4 regions of the Vreelandella halophytica genome follow, and region 3 is predicted to be linked to each of the others. Evidence: predicted binding sites of a transcription regulator. Region 3 holds the regulator's gene; each other region holds the start of a gene.
The links. The regulator sigma-54, encoded in region 3, starts transcription at its own class of promoters, with help from an activator protein. The targets are predictions, from matches to a motif close to TGGCACNNNNNTTGCTNT.

Region 1 (4,480 bases), 1.4 Mb from region 3:
TTGAGGCGGCGTTCCAGATACTGGCTGTAGCGCGACATGCTGAAACAGAAAATCCAGAACATGAACGCGGCGAACACATAGCCTTCTATCGAGAAGCCCAGCCAACGCGAGTCGGAAAGCGCTGCCTGCACGATGCCCAATAGATCGAAAAGGCCGATGATCATGACCAGCGTGGTGTCCTTGAATAGCGATATGAACGTATTCACGATGCCGGGGATCATCATCTTGAGCGCCTGGGGCATGACGATCAGCCCCATGCGCTTCCAGTAGGTCATACCCAGCGCCGCCGCGGCTTCGTCCTGGCCTTTGGGAATCGCCTGTAGCCCGCCGCGAATCACCTCGGCCATGTAGGCGCTTTGAAAGAGCGTAATGCCGATCAAGGCGCGAATGAGCCGGTCGACGCTGAGTTCCGAGGGTAAAAACAGCGGCAGCATCACCGAGGCCATGAACAGCACGGTAATGAGCGGCACACCGCGCCAGAACTCGATGAACACCACTGCGAAGCTTTTGACGATGGGCATGTTGGAGCGCCGGCCCAGGGCCAGCACGATGCCGATGGGAAGCGCCCCCACCATGCCAACGGTGGCAAGCAGCAGGGTCAGCATCAGCCCTCCCCAGCGGTGCGTGGGTACGCGCGGCAGGTCGAAATAGCCGCCGTGGAGCAATACGTAGGCGATCACCGGGAAGACCAGCAGCGCAAATACCGCCACCCAGCGCTTGAACGGCAGGCGCGGAATGGCAAGCCAGGCGATCAGCGCGAAAAAGCCGACGAAGACGATATTGGCGCGCCAGATTTCCGAGCGGGGGTAGAGCCCGTAGATGAACTGGGTAAAGCGCGCCTTGATGAACACCCAGCAGGCGCCTTCCCGGGAGCAGTCTTCGCGGGTGGTACCGACCCAATCCGCGTCGATGATCGCCCATTGCACGGTGGGCACCACCAAAAGGTACAGCACGTAAAGGCCAATCAAGGTAAACAGCGTATTGATAGGACCGTTGAAGAGATTGGCGCGCAGCCACGCCACGGGGCCGATGGTGCTTTTCGGGGCCGGGCGCTGCTCGATCATGGTTTGATTGTGAATCATGGTTGTTACCCTCGCCCTAGCGTTCGACCAGCGCCACGCGGGCGTTGAACCAGTTCATGAACATGGAGACCAGCAGACTGATCGTTAGATAGACCCCCATGGTCATGGCGATGACCTCGATGGCCTGGCCGGTCTGATTCAGCGTGGTACCCGCAAACACCGAGACCAGATCCGGATAGCCGATGGCGGTGGCAAGCGACGAGTTCTTGATCAGGTTCAGGTATTGGCTGGTCAGCGGCGGAATGATCACCCGCATCGCCTGGGGGATCACCACCAGCCGAAGAATCAGGTTGCGCGGCAGGCTCAGCGCCTGGGCGGCTTCGGTCTGCCCATGAGAGATCGCCTGAATGCCCGAACGCACGATTTCGGCAATGAACGAGGCGGTGTAGATCGAAAGCGCCAGCCACAGTGCCAGAAACTCCGGAATCACCGTGACACCTCCGCGGAAGTTGAACCCGCGAAGTTCCGGCACGTCCCAGGTGATCGGCACGCCGGTGGCTAAAAGCACTAAAAGCGGCAGGCCAAAAATCAGCAAAAAGGCGATCCAGTAGGCGGGCAGGCGCTTGCCCGTGGCCTCATGGCGGCGCTTGTTCCAGACGATCAGCGCGATACTGGCCACGATCGCCACGAGAAAGGCGGCGGGGATCAATCCAAAGCCGGACTCGAAAAGCGGCTCGGGCAGGTAGAGCCCGCGTACGTTCAAAAACATGACTTCACCGAAGGCGAGGCTGTCGCGCGCACCGGGAAGGGTGCGCAGAACGGCGAAGTACCAGAAAAAAATCTGCAAAAGCAGCGGGATATTACGAAAGGTCTCGATATAGGCGGCGGCCAGTTTGGCGATGAGCCAGTTAGGCGAAAGCCGGGCGATGCCCACGATGAAGCCCACGAGAGTCGCTGCCAGCACGCCAAGGCCGCCCACCAGCAAGGTGTTGAGCAAACCCACGAAGAAGGTGCGCCCGTAGGTGCTTTGCGATGAGTAATCGATCAGGCTCTGTACGATGCCAAAGCCTGCGGTGTTGTCCAAAAAACCAAAACCGGTGGTGATGCCCCGTGCGGAAAGGTTGTCCTGGGTGTTGCCCACGATATAGAGCAAAAAGATGGCGACGACCGCCACCACCAGCACCTGAAAAATGAGCGCGCGTTTAGCGCGGTCTCGCCAGAAAGGGGGCTTGTGGCCCACCGGGCGAGCATTGGGTCTTACTGACATGAAAGCGTCTCCGCAATACGGCAGGATCAATCAAACGGCCCGCCTGGGTGTTAGCGCGGCGGGCCGGGGTCAAGCGAGACGCTTAGCGAATCGGCGGTGCGTAGTGGAAGCCGCCCTGGTTCCAAAGAGCGTTGACGCCGCGCTCGATCTCGAGCGGTGAATCCATACCGACGTTGCGATCAAAGCTTTCGGCGTAGTTACCCACTTGGCTGATGATGTTGTACGCCCAGTCGGCTTCAAGGCCCATGCCTTCGCCGTAGTTGCCGTCCTGGCCCAGAAGACGCGCGATATCCGGGTTTTCACTGTCCATCATGTCGTCGACGTTTTCGCTGGTCACGCCGTACTCTTCAGCGTTGAGCATGGCAAACAGCGACCACTTAACGATGTTGAACCAGGTGTCGTCGCCCTGGCGAACCACCGGGCCCAGCGGCTCTTTGGAGATGATCTCGGGAAGGATCATCGCGCTGTCCGGCTCGTCGAGCTGGATGCGCAGCGCGGCGAGCTGGGAGGTATCCGAAGTCAGCACGTCACAGCGCCCGGACTGGAAACCGCCCACGGTTTGCTCGGAGGTGTCGAAGACGATCGGATCGAAGGCCATGTCGTTGGCCCGGAAGTAGTCCGCCACGTTGAGTTCGGTGGTGGTACCGGACTGGATACAGATCGCCGCGCCGTCGAGCTCGTCGGCGCCGTTAAGGCCCAAGTCACGGTTGACCATGAAGCCGATACCGTCGTAGAAGGTCACGCCAGTAAAGTTCAGGCCCAAGGTAGTGTCGCGGGTGGTGGTCCAGGTGGTGTTACGAGAAAGCACGTCGATCTCGCCAGACTGCAGCGCGGTGAAGCGCTCGACGGCGTTCAGCGAGATGTAGTTGACCGCGTCCGCATCGCCCAGCACGGCAGCAGCCACGGCGCGGCAGACGTCAACGTCCAGGCCTTGCCACTCGCCGCTGTCGTCCGGGGCGGAGAAACCGGGCAAACCATCACTTACGCCACACTGCACGGCGCCTCGTGAGCGCGTATCTTCCAAGACATCTGCCTGAACGCTTGCTACACCCGATAAGGTGATGGCGCCAGCACAGCCCAGCAGTACCACGTGTTTTTTGTTAAGCATGGTTGTTTCCCTTCCTCGTTATTAAATTTCGTTATAAATGCCGAAGCACGGCACATAACGCTAGCAAGGAAGATGCCAGAAAGGACATATCGGCTCATTCAGCGCTTTTCAACGCAAAAGCGGCAACGTTTTGACCAAAGTTGTGCTGCAAAAAAGTGCAACTTCGGCTACTGGTTGAGCTTCTTTGGTGCACTGGCCGTGCGGACCCTGCCGAATCGGCCAGTGAAAACAGGCGAGTGGGGCAAAAATGGTTAGCGAATGGGTGGGGCGTACTGAAGGCCGCCATCGCGCCACAGCCCGTTCAGCCCGCGTCCGATATTAAACGCTGAGTCAGCGCCCACGTTGCGATCGAACATCTCGGCGTAGTTGCCCACCTGCTTGACGATTTGATAGGCCCAGTCGGCATTAAGGCCCATCGCCTCGCCGAAATTACCGTCGCGGCCCAGTAGGCGCATCACATCCGGGCTTTCGGATTCGAGTTGTTCGTCCACGTTGGCCATGCTCACGCCCAGTTCCTCGGCGTTGAGCATGGCGAACAGCGACCATTTAACGATGTTGAACCACTGATCGTCGCCCTGGCGCACCGCCGGGCCCAGGGGCTCCTTGGAGATCGTCTCGGGGAGGACGATGGCCATGTCCGGGTCGGCCAGCTGCATGCGCTGGGCGTAAAGCTGCGAGGCGTCGGAGCTTAAAACGTCGCAGCGTCCGGACTCGAAGCCGGCGATGGACTGCTCCGGGGCGTCGAACACTACCGCATCGAAGCTCATGCCGTTCAACCGGAAGTAGTCGGCCAGGTTGAGTTCGCTGGTGGTGCCGGACTGGGTGCACACCGCCGCGCCGTCCAGCTCGCTTACGCTTTGAACGCCCAGTTCGCTTGCCACCATGAAGGCCTGGCCATCGAAGTAGCTCACCCCGGTGAAATGGATCCCCAGGGTCGTATCCCGGGTCGAGGTCCAGGTGGTGGTGCGGGCCAACACGTCGACCTCGCCGGACTGAAGCGCCGCGAAGCGCTCGACCGAATCCAGCGGCACGAACTCGACGTTGGCGCCTTCCCCCAGGGCGGCGGCGGCCACCGCGCGGCAG
Region 2 (4,480 bases), 1.7 Mb from region 3:
GCGGATGAGCGCTTCGCCGTTTTCGATCTGGGTAGCCTGGACACCCTGGACGCGCTGGGCGCAAGCGACCAGGTCGTGGGCCTGCCCAAGCAGGTGCTGCCGGACTACCTTGCTCACTTCGACGCCGACGAGTACACCGACCTTGGCGGGCTAAAGAGCCCGGATCTCGACGCGCTCGAACAGAGCGAACCGACGCTGATCGTCTACACCGGCCGCCAAAACGAATCGAAAGCAGAGTTCGAAGAGCTCGCGCCGCTGTTCGATGCCGGTATTAGCGGTGACGATTACCTGGCCGCCTTCGACGACAACGTCCGTACTCTGGCCGAGCACGCCGGCGTCGAAGAGCAAGCCGAAACCTCGCTGGAAACGCTACACAGCGAAATCGAAAACCAGCGCGAAGCGCTCGAGGACGCTCCCCGCACTCTGGTGATCATGCACAACGACGGCAGCTACTCGCTGAACGAAAACCCGGTGGTCCACGAGGTGCTGGGGGTCGCGACCCAGGACATCCCCGAGAGCGCCGAACGACGCACGTTTGGCGAGCGCACCTTCGTCACGCTAACCCCCGAAACCATCGCCGAGATCGACCCCGAGCGCCTGTTGGTCGTCGACCGTAGCGCCGCCATCGGCCAGGAGCCGCTGGATGCCGACGAACTGCGCCAGCAGCTCGCGGACGCCGGTGCCGACAATGCCGAGGTGGCACTGCTCTCTCCCGAGCTTTGGTATCTTTCCGGCGGCGGCCTGCAGAGCCTGACGCTACAGATCGAAGAAGTGGTCAGCGCACTGGCAACCCAGCCGTAACGGCTCTTGGGTACACAAGCCCCTCCCACCTGGTGGGCAGGGGCTTTTTTATGGAAGTAACCTGGGCGACACCTGGCGTCAAACCATTAAGCCCCTGTTCTGGCACTATTATTGCTTATTGTTAGTACTACGTTGCGAACAATTACGTTGCTAACCATGAGGCCACGCCCGTGCAATCTTCCGACTACCCCCTCAAAGAGGTACCCCAAAGCGCTCGCAAGGGGCTTTTATCCACATCGGTGGTCCTGCTCGGGTTCACCTTCTTCACCGCCACCATGTGGGCCGGCGGCTCGCTGGGCCAGGCGTTTCCCATCGGCCAGCTTTTATGGATCATTCTGGCGGGCAATTTGCTACTCGGCACCTACGCCGCGGCCCTTGGCTATATCGCCTGCAAAAGCGGCTTGAACGCCGTATTGATGGGACGCTTCTGCTTTGGCGAAAAAGGCAGCAAGCTGTCGGATTTCATCCTCGGCTTTACCCAGATCGGCTGGTACGCCTGGGGCACCGCGACCATCGCGGTGGTACTGGTACGCACCACGGGGATGCCCGAATGGATGGAAAGCCCCTTAATGGTGCTTTTTGGCTTCGGCTTTTGCATCACGGCGATGATTGGTTACCGCGGTATGGACTGGCTTTCGCGTTTTGCCGTGCCGGCGATGATGCTGTTCATCGTGATCAGCCTGTTCACCGGACTGGTGGACGTGGGCGGCCTGGCCGGACTTGGCCGGCAAACGCCCACCGAGAGCATGAGCGTGGCCGCGGCGGTCACGGTGATCATCGGCACGTTTATTAGCGGTGGCACTCAGGCCACCAACTGGAGCCGCTTCGCCAAAAGCCCGCGCACGGCGGTGGTGGCCACGCTGGCGGCTTTCCTGGTGGGTAACGGGCTCATGGTACTGACCGGCGCCCTGGGCGCCATGATCTATCAGCAGGCGGACATCGTGGACGTGCTCATCGCCCAGGGCTTCGTCTCCATGGCGGTGCTGATGCTGTTTCTCAACATCTGGACCACCCAGGACAACACCATCTACAACTTTGCCGTAGCCGGCTGTAACCTGCTGCGCACTAAGCGCCGCCGGCTGGTCACGGTGGCCGGCGCGGCCATCGGTACCGTACTCGCGGTGGGCGGTATGTATAACCTGCTGATTCCCTTTCTGGTGTTGCTGGGTACGTTCATCCCGCCGATGGGCGGGGTCATCATGGCGGATTTTTGGCTGAAACATAATGGCCGTTACCCGGCGCTGGACACCGCGCGACTTCCCGACTTCAACCGCCGAGGCCTGGCCGCCTACGCGCTCGGCGCGGGCGCGGCCTACTTTTCGCCGCTGCTGCCCCCATTGGTGGGGGTGCTGGCCGCTGCGCTAAGCTACGCCGTACTGCTTCGCCTGAACCAGGCTTCTTCAACCGCCCCCTCACCCGCTACCGCTAAACAATAAGTGAGCTTCCCATGGATATCGTCAATGCCCGCCTGCGCCACCGCTCCGAGCTTTTCCATCTTACGATCGAGGACGGCGTATTTAGCGCTATTACTGCCCAGGACAGGCACAATCAGGCGACGCCAGAACAAACCGATGCCAAAGGCCAACTGGTCTGCGCGCCTTTCATCGAACCCCATATTCACCTGGACGCCGCGCTGACCGCCGGCGAGCCTGCCTGGAACGAGAGCGGCACCCTGTTCGAAGGTATCGAGCGCTGGGGCGAGCGCAAGCCGCTGCTCTCGGAAAACGATATTCGCGAGCGCGTGTACAAGACGCTGAACCTGCTGATCGGCAACGGCGTGCAGTTCGTGCGTACCCACGCCGACACCAGCGACCCGAGCCTGGTCGGCCTGCGCACGCTGTGTGCGCTTCGCGACGAATTGAAGGACAAGATCGAGATTCAGGTGGTGGCGTTTCCCCAGGACGGGCTGCTCTCCTACCCCGGCGGTGACAAGCTCATGGAGGAGGCGCTGGAGATCGGCGCCGACGTGGTCGGCGGCATCCCGCACTTCGAGTACACCCGGGAGCTTGGCGTGGCCTCCATGAAGCGCGTCATCGAGTTGGCCCTGAAGTACGACCGGCTGGTCGACGTGCACTGCGACGAGATCGACGACCCCAACTCACGCTTTCTCGAAGTGCTGGCGGCCGAGGCGCTGTTCAACGACCTGGGCTCGCGGGTGACCGCCAGCCACACCGTGGCCATGCACTCCTACGATAACGCTTACTGCTCGAAGCTCTTCTTGTTACTCAAGAAGTCAGGCATCAACTTCATCTCCTGCCCGACCGAGAGCATTCACTTGCAGGGGCGCTTCGACACCTACCCCAAACGTCGCGGCGTCACACGCGTTAAAGAGCTCAATGAGGCGGGTATCAACGTCTGCTTCGCCGAGGACTCGATTTTTGATCCCTGGTATTCGCTGGGTAACGGCAAGCTCTTGCGCACGCTGGATTTCGGCCTGCATATCTGTCAGATGATGGGCTACAAGGACTTCAGCCAGGCGCTCTCCTTGGTGACCGACAACAGCGCGCGCACGCTCAATATCCAGGAGCGCTACGGCATCGAAGTGGGCAAGCCGGCAAGCTTCAACGTACTGGACGGCGAGGACGACTACAGCGTGCTGCGCAACCAGGGCGACGTGCTTCTTTCGGTGCGAAACGGCGAGACCATCATGCAGCGCGAGCCCTCGCGCATCGTTACCCCAAACTGGATTGGCTGAGTCGAAAAAACCGCGTTAATCTGAAACGGTTCCCAACAAGGAGGTGGATGTATGAGCGTTGAAACCGTGCGCAGTTTTCTGGCCGAGCACGCCCCGGACATCGAGATCATCGAATCCAGCGAGAGCACGGCGACCGTGGCCGAGGCGGCCCAAACTCACGGCGTCGAGCCGGGCCAAATCGCCAAGACGCTCGCCTTCAAGGTGAACGAGATGCCGCTTTTGATCGTGGCCGCCGGGGATGCCCGCATCGACAACGCCAAAATCCGCGCGCGATTCGAAGGCAAAGCGACGATGCTCGACGCCGATACGGTGATGGAACTGACCAGCCATCCGGTCGGCGGTGTCTGCCCGTTCGGTCTTGCCGCCGACGTGCCGGTTTACTGCGATGCCTCGCTCAAGCGCTTCGATGAAGTGCTGCCCGCCGCGGGTTCCGGCAACAGCGCCGTGCGCATCGCCCCCAAAAGGCTCGCCGAGCTGGTGCACGCCGAGTGGGTGGATGTCTGCTCGCTCAACGACACACGCTAAGCGCTTTAAATCGATCAGTACAAGGGCCCTGCGCCGCTGGCGGCGCAGGGCCCTTGTGCGTACACTAAGCGGGCTAACGGCTCGCGCCGATACGGTGCGAGCGATCAGCGACGTTCTCAGGGCGGGGTGCAAGTCCCCACCGGCGGTGATGGCGCACTAAACGCCCAAGCCCGCGAGCGCTCCAGCCTTATGTTGGAGGTCAGCAGATTCGGTGAGACTCCGAAGCCGACGGTGATAGTCCGGATGAAAGAGAACGGCGCCGCGACCCGCTTTTATGCGTGCCCCTGGGCGCGTGCAAGGGCGTGGCGGTCGGGCGCCGCATGCCCTGATTCTGGCACTTTATTCGATGAGAATGACCATGAATCAGACCTTTCCGTTAGAGCTTTCCTCGCACACCACGTCTCAGCGTATCGCCTTCATTCAGGGCCACTGGCATGGCGACATCGTCGGCCAGGCGTA
Region 3 (4,480 bases):
TCATCGACGACCGGGTAGGCTTGTAAAAAAGCGGCGATCTCGGGGTCGCGCCCGGTGAAGTGTCTAAGCGTCGGGTCCCAGTAAGGGTTGGGCAGACAGCGGATATCGAACACGATATCCGCGTCCAGCGGCACTCCCCGCTTGTAGCCAAACGACTCCAGCGTCAGGGTGAGCTGGCTCTGGCGCTGATGGCAAAGCTGCTCGGTGATCCGTCCGCGCAAATCGTGCACCGTCAACCGCGAGGTGTCGATCATCAGATCCGCCAGCTCGCGGATGCCAAAAAGCGTCTCTTCCTCCTTGGCGATCGCTTCTTCCAGGGTCATTCCGCTGTCTCGGGTCAACGGGTGGCGCCGGCGTGTGGCCGAATAGCGCTCGAGCAAAATCCGGGCGTCGGTGGTCAGATAAATCACCTGCACCCGGGTACTGCCGGATTTGATGTCCTGAAGCAGCGCCGGAAAGCGCTCCAGGGCTGTGGGCAGGTTGCGCGCATCGATACTCACCGCCAAATGCGTGCGCTCGCCTTGCTGTCCTAGCTCATCGACCAATGAACCCAGCAGCATGGCCGGCAGGTTGTCGATGGCGTAGTAGCCCAGGTCCTCCAGCGCCTGAAGCGCAATGGACTTTCCCGACCCGGAGCGGCCGCTGATAATCACCAGTTGCATAGTGTTTCTCTTCGGTCTGTAGGGCTGGGTGGGTAGGGCCTGGTTCTAGCTGCCCGTTTGCTCGCGAATTTTGGCGGTGACGATCTCCAAAAGCTCGCGCTGGCTCTCGCATTTGCGAAACTGTGCGCGGGTGGCGACGTCATTCATGATGGTGGCGACCTGACCCAACAGCGCAAGGTGGGTGTCGTCGGCCTCTTCCGGCACCAGCAGTACAAACACTAGGTCCACCGGGTCACCGTCGATAGCGTCGAAATCCACCGGTTCGGCAAGCTTTAAAAAGCCAGCGATAGGAGCGCTGCAGTGAGGGCTACGGGCGTGGGGAATCGCGACCCCATTCCCAATGCCGGTACTGCCTAATCGCTCGCGGCCGATCAAACGGCTGAACACTTCCTGGCTATCCAGGCTGGGCGTATTTTGGGCGATGAAGGTGCTGAAGAACTCTAGCACGCGCTTTTTGCTGCCCCCGGGGACGTCGAACAGCACGCGCTCCGGGGGGAGTATGGTTTCCAGGGTCATCGATTTAACGCACGCCAGCGCCCTGGGCGCGAGCTTGTGCTTTTTCCTTGTGTTTTACGAGTTGGCGGTCGACCTTGTCGGCCAGCGCGTCAATGGCGGCGTACATGTCATTGTCCTGGGCTTCGGCGTGCAAATCGGCGCCGGCTGCGTGTAGGGTGCAGGCAGCCTGCTGGCGCTCTTTCTCGATGGAAAGCGTGACATGAACGGTGGTGATGTTGTCGTAGTGACGCTCGATACGTTCGAGTTTTTCGTTAACGTAATCGCGCAGAGCGTCGGTCAGTTCCAGGTGATGGCCCGTAATGTTGACTTGCATCGACGTACTCCTAATCCAGGACTGTCCTTTGATTGTAACTCTTTTTCTACCATTGCAAAGCCCCGGCGGCCAGTTTCACTTTTTAACGCAAACGCCGCCGTTCGCTGGAGGAGGGAATCCCCATGGCTTCGCGGTATTTTGCCACTGTGCGCCGCGCTACGCTAATGCCGCCATCTTCCAATAGTGACACCAGGCGGCTGTCCGAGAGCGGCTTGCCCGGCGTCTCTTCTTGAATCAGTTTTTTCAACCGGGCGCGGATCGCCGTGCTCGAGTGGCTGTCGTTGCCGTCATGACCGCTCACCTGGCTCGAGAAGAAGTACTTGAGCTCGAATACACCGCGGGGGGTGTGAATGTATTTTTGCGTCGTCACCCGTGAAATCGTCGATTCGTGCATCTCCACGGCCTCGGCGATATCGGCGAGTATCAAGGGTTTCATGGCCTCTTCGCCGCGCTCCAAAAAGCCCAGCTGGCGGGCGATGATCTCGCGACCAACGCGCAACAGGGTATCGTTGCGACTCGACAGGCTTTTGATCAGCCAGCGCGCCTCTTGCAGGTGCTCTTTTAAAAACTGGTTGTCCTGGCTCTTGTCCGCTCGCTTGATCAGGCTTGCGTAGTCCGGCTGGACGCGCAGCCGCGGAAGCGCTTCGGGGTTGAGCTCGAGGTGCCAGCCTTCGTTATCGTGGCGCACCACCAGATCCGGGGTGATGTAGCTTTCGTTGGTGACGCCATATGCGCTGCCCGGGCGCGGGTCGAGGCTTCTGATCAGCCCGATGACGTCATCGAGCTGCTCGTCGTCAAGCCCCAGACGGCGCTTCAAAAGGCGCAGGTCGTCCTTGCCGAGCGCTTCGAGAAACTGGCGCACCAGGCGTTTGGCGGGCACCAGAAGCGGCGTGTCGTCGGCCAGGGTGGCGAGCTGGAGCATCAGGCATTCGCGCAGGTCGCGGGCGAAAACGCCGGTGGGTTCGAACTGCTGCATACGCATCAGCGTGTTTTCCACCTCGCGCTGACTCAAACCTTCGAGCCCCTGGGCCTTGAGCCCTTCGCGAATATCGTTGAGAGGCTGGGTGAGGTAGCCGTTGGGGTCCAGCGCGTCGATCAGGCTTTCGGCAATGGCGTATTCGCGCTCACTGGCGTCGGTCATGGCCAGCTGCCAAAGCAGGTGGCCATGCAGGCTTTGACCCGCCGCCTGGCGCTCGAAATCCGGCCCCTCGCTGCCGGCGCTGGCCGCCATGTCCTGATAGGTGTCGGACCACTCGCTATCGATGGAGAGTTCGCTGGGGATGCTCTCTTCCCATTCGGCTTCGGCGGTCTCGGTCACGCTCTCTTCGCCAAACTCGTCCTCTTGTTCCAGCAGCGGGTTGGCGTCGAGCGCCTGCTGAATTTCCTGGCGAAGATCGAGGGTGGAGAGCTGCAGCAGGGCAATGGCCTGCTGCAGTTGAGGCGTCATGGTCAGCTGCGTGCCGACCCGCAGCTGTAAAGAGGCTTTCATGACCATTGAAGAACCACTCGTTACTCGTAAAGCTCCACCCTAGTGCGAGTTGGGGTCTGGCGCAAGTGCAATAAATATGCCACTACACGGAACTTTAGGATTGGCGATGGTTTAGAGGCGGAAATCGGCGCCCAGGTAGACCTCACGAACCTTCTGGTTATTCAAAATGGCGGTTGAGTCGCCGCTTGCGATGATGTGGCCGTCACCTACGATATAGGCGATATCGCAGATATCCAGCGTCTCGCGCACGTTGTGGTCGGTGATGAGTACCCCGATGTGGCGTGCCTTGAGGGCCAGGATGATCGACTTGATCTCGCCGACCGAGATCGGGTCGACCCCGGCGAAGGGCTCGTCGAGCAAAATGAACGCGGGGTCGGTGGCAAGCGAGCGGGCAATCTCCACGCGGCGGCGCTCGCCGCCGGAAAGGCTCATGCCCAGGTTGTCGCGGATATGGGTAATGTGGAAATCGTCGAGCAATTGCTCCAGGCGCGCTTCCCGTGCGCGGCGGTCCAGCTCCTTGCGCGTTTCCAGAATCGCCAAGATGTTATCGGCCACCGACAGCTTGCGAAAAATCGATGCCTCCTGGGGGAGGTAACCGATGCCGGCGGTGGCGCGTTCGTGCATCGGTGCCCGAGTCAGGTCGCGCTCGTCGATCCCCACCGTACCGGCGTCGGCCTTGACCAGGCCCACGATCATGTAAAACGAGGTGGTCTTGCCCGCCCCGTTGGGCCCGAGTAGGCCCACCACGCTGCCTTGGGTGATCTCCAGGTTGATGTCTTTTACCACCCGGCGACGCTTGTAGCTTTTGGCGAGGTGGCGGGCGTGAAGCGTTTTGACCGCCCCAGGTTGCGTGCTCGACACGGTCATTCTCCTATTGCGCGGGCTGTAGCGTCATGCGGATGCGCTGGTTGTCGCTACCGCTAACGTCTGAGCGCGCCTGAACCACTTCGCGGTCGATGAAGTACTCGAGACGCCCGCCCTGAAAGCGGTCGGCCCGCTGGTGGAGTTCGGCCTGGTCGATAAGCTCGATGCGCCGTTCGCTGACGTGGTAGACGATGCGCCGCGCCCATCCCTCCATCGGGCCTTCGTCGTTTTCGAGCTGGTTGCGAAGGTAGGCGCGCTCGCCGGTGGCCACAGCCTGGGAAAGCTCGCCGGCGTCGTTGCGCGAGATTTCGACACGGTCACCGCGAATCTGCATTTCCCCCTGGCGGATATCCACATTACCGGAGTAGACGGCGGTACCCGCGCGCTGATCAAGGTCAAGCCGGTCGGCTTCGACTTCGACGGGGGCCTGGCTTGTCTGGGCGGCGGCGCTCAAAGGCAGGGCCAGTACCAGTAGCGCGGTACGTAAAAACGGGTGCATAACGACTCCTAAGGCGTTGAGCGGGCGGGCGGGTGAGTGCCGCGTACGTTATCGGTGAGCCGGACCTGGCTCGTGTCGAGCCAGACATCCATGCGGTTGGCGCTCATCTGCTGAGGAGGCTGCTGTAAAAGGGCCGG
Region 4 (4,480 bases), 260 kb from region 3:
TGTTCGTCGAAAGCGAAGATATATTCGCCGTCGCCAAAGCCGGCGTTGACGATGCTCTCGATTGCGCGCTGCTGCGCCTGCTCGCGGGTAAGCTCGCCGCTGGCGGCCCGCGCTTGAAGTGATTCCAACTGGGAACCCAGACTCTCGACTACCTGCTGGATACTGGTGCGCCGCTCCTCCTCCATGGTTTGTCGAGTATCCCAGCTAAGCCAGCCCACCAGAGCCAGCATGGCAAAGCATATGATGGCCAGTACGCCCCACAGTCTTTGGTTCAACGTTAATCGTGTCATGGTGTTCCCGGTTTGGTTTTATTTAAAACAAGCACCTTCAGATACGATGCTGTATATCGGCGGAAACCGGCGGAGCATTAATAAAAAAAACCGCTTGCAGAGCAAGCGGATGATGAGGGGCGGGGTGCGTCTTGTTCCGAGTTATAGTGAGCGCGCCTCAAGGCGCCTCACTGCCCATCATGTCGATCAAGCGCTCCTCGCTTGGCAACCCCTCGATACGATCAAGGCGGATATGGCCGTCGTCGGTTTCGCGCTGGAAAGCGCTGGTCGGGGTGGCGTTCAGGCCAAGCGCCTCGAAGAGCTGGTTATTGGTGTAGACCTGCTCCTCGATCGCGATCGCCTGGGCGCTGGCCTCGATAGGCTCGCCTTCGCTATGCGCTTTCAAGGCCGCCGACGGGTCATCGGCGGCGAGCAGCGTGGCGGCCAGCGCCGGGCTGTTGGGCGCCAATATACCGACCATGATGTGGCGAAGCTGGACCTCGCCGGCCTCGACCCAGGGGCGGGTTTGGCGCCAAAGCTGCTTGCAGTAGCGACAGTTGGCATCGGTGAACATGTAGACCGTCCTGGGCGCTTCGCGGTCGCCATCCTGAATCCAGTGGCTCTGCACAAGGCTTTGCCAAGTCTGCGCTTCCAACGGTACGCGCACAGAAGCCTCGAGCTGATCTTCGGTGACATTTTCACCTTGGCGATCCATCATCGTGCCGATAATGGCGTGCTCGCCGTCCGGCGTCAGGTAGATGATCATTTCCTGACCTGGCGTGCTGGCGCCAAAGCCGGTAAGCCCACCCGGGGCTTCGAAGCGTTCGTGAATCATGACGCCCTGATCGCGCAGCGCCTCGATGGGAGCGGGCAGTTCTGAGGCAACGCCAGGCGTCGCCCCCAGGCCTGCGCTTGCAAGCGCGGTGAGCAGTGATTTTTTAAACATGACCGGCATGGGGGGAGTGGCCTCAAGGGAGTGGGTCGTCGTGCAGCGCAGGTCGAGCGATTCAACCACCCTCGCGCACCAGCCAGCGAACCGCGTAGGGTGGCAGGGCTTTTTCCGGTATCCAAGCCTGCTCGCTATCGAGTGTTCGCCAGGTGTGCCGGTCGAGGGTGTCTGTCAGCGTCTCACCGGCCTCTTCGAGCGGGGCGGGCTTGTCGGTCACGTTGAAAAGCGCCAGCAAGGTTCTACCGTCTTGAAGCGGGCCGCGCTCGATGGCCAGTACGTTGTCGCTTGTCGCGATAACGCGCTGGGCGGCGCCCGGATGAAAGCATGGCTCTGAGCGGCGCTGCTTCAAAAATTCGCGTAGCGCAAAGAATATATCATGGGTCGGCGTCGTCGGGCTTTCCAGCAACAGCTCCAGCTCATCAAGCGCCCAGTGGTGACGGTTGATCGAGCGCAACCGTCCGCTTCGTTCTACGCCTTCGACGTCGTTGAGCGAGCCGGTCAGGGTGTGAATGTAAAGCGCGGGAATCCCCTGCAGCGTGAGCATGATCGCCTGGCTACACAAAAACCGGGCGATCTGCCAGGGGTCCGGTCCGCGGCGGGTGCCGCGCATTGCCTCGAACCAGGTGATGTTGATCTCGTAGGCCGTGTCGCTGCCGTCGGGGTTACTGCGCATGCTGACAAAACCGCCGAAGCGGTGCATCAATTCAAGCAAAGCGTCGCGCTCGTGATCGGGTAGCAGGCCCTCCAGCGGGCGCACGCCGATGCCGTCGTGGCTGGCGGTAAAATTCAAGTAGGTGCAGTTGTCCGGAAGCGTGGGCAGGCTTGCAAGCCAGGCCTGTAGGGTCGAGGTTTCACCCCGGGTAAGGGTGTGCAATAAAAGTGGCGGCAGGGCGAACTGATACACCATGTGCGCCTCATCCGCGGTTTTCACGGGCTCTGTTGCATCCGGCAGTAGCCGCTCGAGGCCGAAGTAGCTGATGTTCTCCGCGTGGGGCACGTTGGTTTCGGTGATCAACAGCGTCCCCGGGGCCACCTCGTCGACGATCGCGCGCAAAAGGCGCACCACGGTATGGGTTTCGGGCAGGTGGATGCAGTTCGTGCCCAGGCGTTTCCATAAAAACGCCACGGCGTCGAGGCGGATGATGCGAATACCCTGCAGTAGATAGAAAAGCAGAATGCCCACGAATTCGAGCAGGACATCCGGGTTTTCGAAGTTCAGATCGATCTGGTCGTCGGAAAAGGTCGCCCACAGGTGGCGCGTGCCGCGCCGGGTGGCCACGGGCACCAAAAGCGGGCTACTGCGTGGCCGGGTCACTTGGGAGACATTCGTCTGTGGGTCGGCCTCGATAAAGAAATCGCGCCCGGGCAGGCTCCCGGTCAGGTAGTCAACGAACCAGAGCGACTCCCGGGAGACGTGGTTGAGTACCAAATCGCCCATGAGGTCGAAGTGGTGGGCAATCTCGCGAATATGCGACCAATCGCCGAGCTCGGGATTGACCTCCCGGTAGTGAATGACCGAGAAACCGTCGTCGCTGCTCCAGGGAAAGAAGGGCAGTACGTGCACGCCGCTAATGCAGTCGCCCAGGCGGTTGCGTAAAAAATCGCTGAGCACGGTAAGGGGAGGCTGGTCCTCGGCGGTGATCGAGTCGCCATAGCTGATCACCCACTGATCCCTTTCGCTCCAAAGTGGTGCGCCGGGAGGGGCGTCATTCACCCGGGCAACCGGCGTGCCGTCCTGGCTTTCGCCCCTTGCCCGGGCGTCGGCGTAGTACGCCAGGTGCTGGTTGATTCGCCGGACGACCTCGTCCGCGCGGTGGCCATAAAGGTGGGTCAAATAGCGGTGAAGCGTTTGCTCGAAAGGCGTCATGGCGCGTCCTCTTGTGATAGCTGTAACAAACGCTGCAGCTTGTGTGCCAAATCGTTACAATGCTAGGTTATGGCCGCATCGATATAAAAGGCGGCGGCCCCTGCATATCGAACGAACCCTTGTGGGGCTATTCAGTAAGCCTTTAAAAAATCTGTTTTTAAAGGCCTGCTTTTAAACGGCTCTTGTTCGATAGCGTGGCGTTTTAAAAACGCGCTCAGGCGGCACAACGTTATTACTGCTCTAACCATAGGTTGACGGCCATGCATTGCCCTTTTTGTGGTGCTAATGATACTCGAGTCACCGACTCGCGCCTGGTGGCAGACGGCGACCAGGTGCGGCGGCGGCGCCAGTGCGCCAGCTGCCAGGAGCGCTTTACCACCTACGAAACCGCGGAGCTCATCATGCCCCGGGTGGTAAAATCCGACGGCTCCCGTGAAAGTTTCAACGAGGCCAAGCTGCGCGCCGGTATGCTGCGCGCGCTGGAAAAGCGCCCGGTCAGCGCCGAGGCCATCGAAGCGGCGGTCGAACGCATTCGCCAGCAATTGCGTGCTCAAGGCGAGCGGGAAGTGAACGCCTGGGATATTGGCGAGGCGGTCATGAAAGCGTTGAGCGGGCTCGACCAGGTCGCGTACATCCGCTTTGCTTCGGTTTATCGCAAATTTCAGGATCTGGACGAGTTTCGCGCCGAGATCGACCGGCTGGCGCAAAGCCCTAAAGAGGCTTCCAGTGCTACGCCGGCAGGCGCTGATAATGAAACGGCAAAGCCTGGCGGAGAATCCTGATGAGCACGGCCTTTTCCACCCGCGACCACGTCTATATGGCAAGAGCTCTCACGCTTGCCAAAAAGGGCCTTTATACCACTGACCCCAACCCGCGAGTGGGCTGCGTGATCGTTCGCTACGATGACGCGGGCGCCGAGGACGAAGGGCGCGTGGTAGGCGAAGGTTTTCACGAACGAGCAGGCGAGGCCCACGCGGAAGTGCATGCCCTTGATGCTGCCGGCGACAGCGCCCGCGGGGCGACCGCCTACGTCACGCTGGAGCCTTGCTCTCACGTAGGCCGCACGGGCCCCTGCGCCGATGCCCTGGTCAGCGCCCAGGTAGCCCGGGTGGTGATCGCCATGGTCGACCCCAACCCGCAGGTCAGCGGCCAAGGGGTCGAGCGCTTGGAAAAGGCGGGTATCAAGGTCGAGACCGGGCTTTTGGCGTCCGAGGCCCAGGCGCTCAATCCGGGGTTTATCTCGCGTATGCAGCGCGGGTTGCCGTTCGTGCGTTTGAAAATGGCCATGAGTCTGGATGGGCGCACCGCCATGGGCTCGGGGGAGTCGCAGTGGATTACCGGGCCCGAGGCGCGCCGCCAGGTACAGCGGCTACGCGCGCGTTCGAGCGCCATTTT

Region 1: ACWHXT_RS16650 (amino acid ABC transporter substrate-binding protein) is a predicted target of sigma-54. The motif match lies at 3,458-3,475, and genes of this name have one in related genera.
Region 2: codB (cytosine permease) is a predicted target of sigma-54. The motif match lies at 902-919, and genes of this name have one in related genera.
Region 4: ACWHXT_RS11185 (sugar phosphorylase) is a predicted target of sigma-54. The motif match lies at 3,117-3,134, and genes of this name have one in related genera.

Annotation. Positions count from the first base shown of each region.
Region 1 is NZ_OZ309107.1:3,588,013-3,592,492, reverse strand. Features, by position in the region: gene ACWHXT_RS16660 (amino acid ABC transporter permease) at 1-1,082, opposite strand, end outside; gene ACWHXT_RS16655 (amino acid ABC transporter permease) at 1,099-2,289, opposite strand; gene ACWHXT_RS16650 (amino acid ABC transporter substrate-binding protein) at 2,372-3,397, opposite strand; gene ACWHXT_RS16645 (amino acid ABC transporter substrate-binding protein) at 3,649-4,480, opposite strand, start outside.
Region 2 is NZ_OZ309107.1:412,819-417,298, reverse strand. Features, by position in the region: gene ACWHXT_RS02035 (ABC transporter substrate-binding protein) at 1-801, shown strand, start outside; gene codB (cytosine permease) at 972-2,237, shown strand; gene codA (cytosine deaminase) at 2,249-3,496, shown strand; gene ACWHXT_RS02020 (YbaK/EbsC family protein) at 3,548-4,021, shown strand; FMN riboswitch at 4,130-4,280, shown strand; gene ACWHXT_RS02015 (6,7-dimethyl-8-ribityllumazine synthase) at 4,380-4,480, shown strand, end outside.
Region 3 is NZ_OZ309107.1:2,140,487-2,144,966, reverse strand. Features, by position in the region: gene rapZ (RNase adapter RapZ) at 1-662, opposite strand, end outside; gene ACWHXT_RS10095 (PTS sugar transporter subunit IIA) at 708-1,178, opposite strand; gene hpf (ribosome hibernation-promoting factor, HPF/YfiA family) at 1,183-1,491, opposite strand; gene ACWHXT_RS10085 (RNA polymerase factor sigma-54) at 1,574-2,986, opposite strand; gene lptB (LPS export ABC transporter ATP-binding protein) at 3,092-3,841, opposite strand; gene lptA (lipopolysaccharide transport periplasmic protein LptA) at 3,852-4,343, opposite strand; gene lptC (LPS export ABC transporter periplasmic protein LptC) at 4,352-4,480, opposite strand, start outside.
Region 4 is NZ_OZ309107.1:2,403,170-2,407,649, reverse strand. Features, by position in the region: gene ACWHXT_RS11195 (methyl-accepting chemotaxis protein) at 1-290, opposite strand, end outside; gene dsbG (thiol:disulfide interchange protein DsbG) at 448-1,215, opposite strand; gene ACWHXT_RS11185 (sugar phosphorylase) at 1,277-3,085, opposite strand; gene nrdR (transcriptional regulator NrdR) at 3,346-3,867, shown strand; gene ribD (bifunctional diaminohydroxyphosphoribosylaminopyrimidine deaminase/5-amino-6-(5-phosphoribosylamino)uracil reductase RibD) at 3,867-4,480, shown strand, end outside.